DNA from 2 places in the Chitinophaga parva genome. Region 2 is predicted to be linked to the other one. Evidence: riboswitches for the same ligand, from Rfam matches in the RefSeq annotation. Region 2 holds a riboswitch; the other holds the start of a gene.
The links. A riboswitch is a leader RNA that binds a small molecule or an ion and turns the genes downstream of it on or off. The one in region 2 is predicted to bind cobalamin.

Region 1: linked by a shared signal. The riboswitch ahead of DCC81_RS01075 (TonB-dependent receptor) and the one ahead of metE (5-methyltetrahydropteroyltriglutamate--homocysteine S-methyltransferase) in region 2 are both predicted to bind cobalamin.

Annotation. Positions count from the first base shown of each region.
Region 1 is NZ_QCYK01000001.1:245,474-247,870, forward strand. Features, by position in the region: gene DCC81_RS01070 (DUF6580 family putative transport protein) at 1-243, shown strand, start outside; cobalamin riboswitch at 293-516, shown strand; gene DCC81_RS01075 (TonB-dependent receptor) at 705-2,397, shown strand, end outside.
Region 2 is NZ_QCYK01000001.1:2,251,231-2,253,627, reverse strand. Features, by position in the region: gene DCC81_RS09445 (HAD family hydrolase) at 1-603, shown strand, start outside; cobalamin riboswitch at 737-871, shown strand; gene metE (5-methyltetrahydropteroyltriglutamate--homocysteine S-methyltransferase) at 1,022-2,397, shown strand, end outside.

The sequences.
Region 1 (2,397 bases), 2.0 Mb from region 2:
GCTGTAGCGGCAGCCTGCATCCATTGGATCATTTCCGACATCGGTCCTTTCCTGTTTGGTACGGATATCACTACCGGCCTGCCTTTTGAAAAGAGCTTCGCCGGCTTCCAGCGCTGCCTGTACCTGGCTATTCCCTTTGAACTGAAATTGTTCTGGGGTAACCTGATCTACGGTGCTATCTTCTTTGGTTCCTTTGAATTGATGCAACGCCGCTTTCCTGTACTGGCAAAGCAGGCACTTTAAGATATTTTCCTGTAAACGGGCTGTCGTTTAGCGCGGCAGCCTTTTTTATCCAATTCTCTTCATACCCGGTTGTGTCCCCGGCTTCGCCGGTGATGCATTAAAAGGGAATCCGGTACAAAGCCGGAGCTATTCCCGTAGCTGTAATCCGCCCGTTCCGGTTTTTCCGGAACACTTGCAGCAGTCATGATGCCACTGTCATCGGATAAAACCGTGATGGGAAGGCGACTGTGTAAGGCGGTAAGCCAGAAAACCTGCCGTCTATGATTTTTTTGTAAACATCGCTTTCGGGTAAAAGGCGCGGTACAGTTGTCTTGCAGGCATTCATTCCTGCGTTTCCGCATTTTACTGCTATTCATTTTTCCCGGGCATTCTTTTAATCAACCACACCGCAGGCCTTTCCGGCAGCGGTTTATATTATTATGCAGCACCGGGATGTTCCGCTTCGTTTTCATATCTGCCGCATGGTCTTGTGCGGCGCAGGCCTGTTCATGGCCGCCCAGGCCAGGGCGCAGCAGCCCACGCCAGACAGTGCCCATCAGCTTACCGGCGTGGAAGTGACCAGCCGCCTGGCAGATACCAGCCTGCATGGTCCCTTGCCGGTGCAGTCCGTCAGCCAGCAGCAACTTACCCATCTGAACGTGCCCTCCGTGGCCCAGGCGGCCCAGCACTTTGCCGGCGTGATCGTAAAGGACTACGGCGGCCTGGGTGGCCTCAAAACCGTATCTGTACGCAGCCTGGGCGCTAACCATACCGGGGTATTGTATGATGGCATAGCGATCAGCGACATCCAGAACGGGCAGATAGACCTGGGTAAATATTCCCCGGATAACCTGGCCCGCCTTTCCCTGTACAATGCCCAGCCCACAGACCTGCTTTCTACCGCCCGTGCTTACAGCTATGGGGCGGCCCTGGAACTGCAGACCGCCACTTTTGATACAGCCGGCCACAAGCCCCTGCAACTACAAACCCGCGTAAAAGGCGGCAGCTGGGGTTATATTGATCCGTCTCTCACCCTGCACTACAAGGCCGGTAAAACGTATACCACTTCTTTCAATGCGCAATACCGCAGCATCACGGGTGATTATCCTTACATCACAGACAATGGCGTGGCCACCCTGCACCAGCGCCGCACCAATGCCGGCATTCACAGCCTGCGGCTGGAGCAGGACAACCGCTTTGCCTGGAAAGACGCGTCCACCCTGCAATTGAAAGCTTATTACTACGATGACTCCCAGCAACTGCCGGGGGCAGATATCCTTTACAGCACACCTGGCAACACCCATCTCTGGAACCGGCAGGCCTTTGCACAAGCTGCTTATTTTAAACCGGTGGGTGACGGCTGGCAACTGAAGCTGAATGGCAAATTCTCGTATATCCATACCCGTTATTACGATCCGGGCCTGGGAAATGGGACCGGCCTGCAGGACAACCATTACAACAGCTATGAAAGCTACGCCTCCGCGGTGCTGACACGCAGCCTGGGCCGGCATTTCATCCTTGCATATGCCAGTGATGGCATCTACAATAAGCTCAATGCGGATGTAAAAGCATACGCCTTCCCGGAACGCTTTACTTTTCTTAACGCACTTACCGCCCGCTACTACACGCCCCGGCTGGAGATCCAGGGCAATGCACTGAGCACTATCCTAAATGAGTCTGTACAAACCGGCCCTACCGCGCAGCACCGCAACCTGGTGACGCCCACCGTGAGCGCCAGCTGGAAACCATTTACCACAGCGGATTTCAGGCTAAGGGGATACTACAAACAAATATTCCGCGCACCTACTTTTGATGAATTGTACTACAGCACTTTCGGCAACCCCACCCTGAAACCGGAATACGCCACCCAGTACGATGCAGGTGCCACCTGGCAGCGCCATTTTTCCCGGGTGTTGTCACTGCTGCGCATCAGTGCCGATGGTTACTACAACACCGTGCGCGACAAGATCATCACCCTGCCGGGCAAGAATGCCTACTCCTTCAGCGTGATCAATTTTGGAAAAGTGCATATCACCGGGGCCGATGTAAATGCCCAGGCCTCCCTGCAGCCACTGCATGGCTGGATATTGTCGATGGCGGCCAATTACACTTACCAGCAGGTGCTGGATGTAACCACCCCCGGCGCCCCGCAGTACAAGGGACAACTTCCTTACA
Region 2 (2,397 bases):
ATCTTTGACCTGGGTGCCGTGCTGATAGACTGGAACCCGCGACAACTTTACCGGAAGATCTTTGATACCGAAGCGGAGGTAGATCACTTCCTCACACATGTTGCCACGTCCGAATGGAATGAGACACAGGATGCAGGCCGCTCCCTTGCGGAGGGTACGGAGCTGCTCGTGCAAATGCATCCCCAGCATGAAGCGCCCATCCGCGCATATTACGGCCGCTGGAAAGAAATGCTGGTAGGCCCCATTGGTGGCACCGTGGAGCTACTGCATCAACTCAAAAAACAAGGCCATATAAAATTATACGCCCTCACGAACTGGAGCGCTGAAACCTTTCCCATTGCCGTGGAGGAATATCCCTTCCTGGACTGGTTTGATGGCATCGTAGTATCCGGCAGGGAGGGCATGCGCAAACCTACCGCCGCTTTTTATGAACTGCTGCTGGAACGTTACCAGGTAGACCGCAGCCAGACTTTATTCGTGGATGATAACCTGCGGAATATCAATGCCGCGGCGGCTTTGGGCATTGAGAGCATACAGTTCACCACCCCGGAGGCTTTTGCGGAAGTGCTGTATGAAAAAGGCATCCTGCAAAGACCTGCGTAAATGATCAATGAACTTTCAGGGGAGCCTGCGATTGTGCAGGCTCTTTCTGTTTTCAGCAATAACCACATTGGCTGTTGTAAAGTCCTGCCTTGGAAAATTCCGGTCAATTTGGTTCCTTTGTATGTTCTTTACCGAAAATAACGTCCTCAGGTTGCCAGTGTAATAACTGGTAGTAAAAAGGAACCGTGTGCAAATCACGGGCTGTTGCGCAACTGTAAAACCGCACCCAGTGCGGTAAGCCAGATACTTACCTTGAAGACGGACCAATGCTTTCGCAGTTTAAAGCGGCCGTCAGGAACCTGCATACCAGGCATCCTCTCTCCTGGGCACATGTGTTCCTTTCTTGTCATTTACACCCGAAAGCATACTCATTAAACGTAAGGGCATTTAACATTTTTTAATGCTTAAAAGCAGTTTTATGCGTATGCTGAAAAACAACCTGGGCTACCCCCGCGTAGGCCCCCGCCGTGAGCTCAAAAAAGCCTGTGAAGGCTACTGGGCCGGTACGCTTTCCAGACAGGCTTTGTTCCTCGCCGCCACGCAGGTGCGGGAAGCCAATCTTCAATTGCAGAAAGACGCAGGCATAGACCTGGTACCTTGCAACGACTTCAGCCTCTATGACCAGGTGCTGGATATGTCGCTGCTGCTGGGCGCTATTCCTGAGCGCTACACCCCGGTGGTAACAGATGTGGCCAACAATGCGGAAGTGGACCTCTACTTTGCCATGGCCCGCGGCTACCAGCGCGATGGGCTGGACATTACCGCCATGGAGATGACCAAGTGGTTTGACACCAACTACCACTACATTGTACCTGAATTTAAAAAGGACCAGGCGTTCCGTATTTTTTCCAGCAAGGTATTCGCGGAAACCGGCGCTGCACGCCATTTCCTGGGCAAAGTGCCTAAACCGGTGCTCATTGGGCCCGTTACGTATCTGCTGCTGGGTAAAGAGAAAGAAGCCGGCTTTGACCGCATCCAACTTATCCAAAAACTGGTACCCGTGTACGTGGACATCCTTAATAAACTGCAGGAAGATTACCAGGTGGAATGGGTGCAACTCGATGAGCCTTTCCTCGCCATGGACCTCACGCCTGCACAACAGGAAGCCTTCCGCTACGCGTATGCTGCCATCCAAAAGCAATGCCCCCACATCAAGATATTGCTCACTACTTACTTTGATGCCCTGGGCGATAACGCCACGCTGGCAGCGGGTTTGCCTGTAGCCGGGCTGCATGTGGACCTGGTGCGTGCACCACAGCAACTGGAACTGCTACTGGAACTGCTACCCCCGCATGTGGTCCTTTCCCTGGGGGTGATAGACGGGCGCAACATCTGGAAAAATGACTTCGAAAGATCCCTGCACCTGCTGGACCTGGCCATCAAAGAACGCGGGCGTAATAACCTGATGATCGCGCCCTCCTGCTCATTGCTGCACACCCCGTTCGACCTGGAAGCTGAAACAAAACTGGCAGGGGAAGTACGTAACTGGATGGCCTTTGCCAAACAAAAACTGCAGGAGCTCAATGACCTGCAGGCCATCCTGGAAGGCAATACCAGCCTGCTTGCCGCAAACCGGCAGGCCATGGAAACCCGCCGCACCTCCGCTCTTATTCACAACCCGCAGGTAAAGGCCCGCGTGGCCGCGCTCACGGAAAAAGATGCTACCCGCCATCAACCCTTTGCCCAGCGCCAGATCACACAACATGCCCGCTTCCAGCTACCCCTCTTCCCTACTACCACCATCGGGTCATTCCCGCAAACGGCAGACATCCGCCAGCTCCGTGCCCGTTGGAA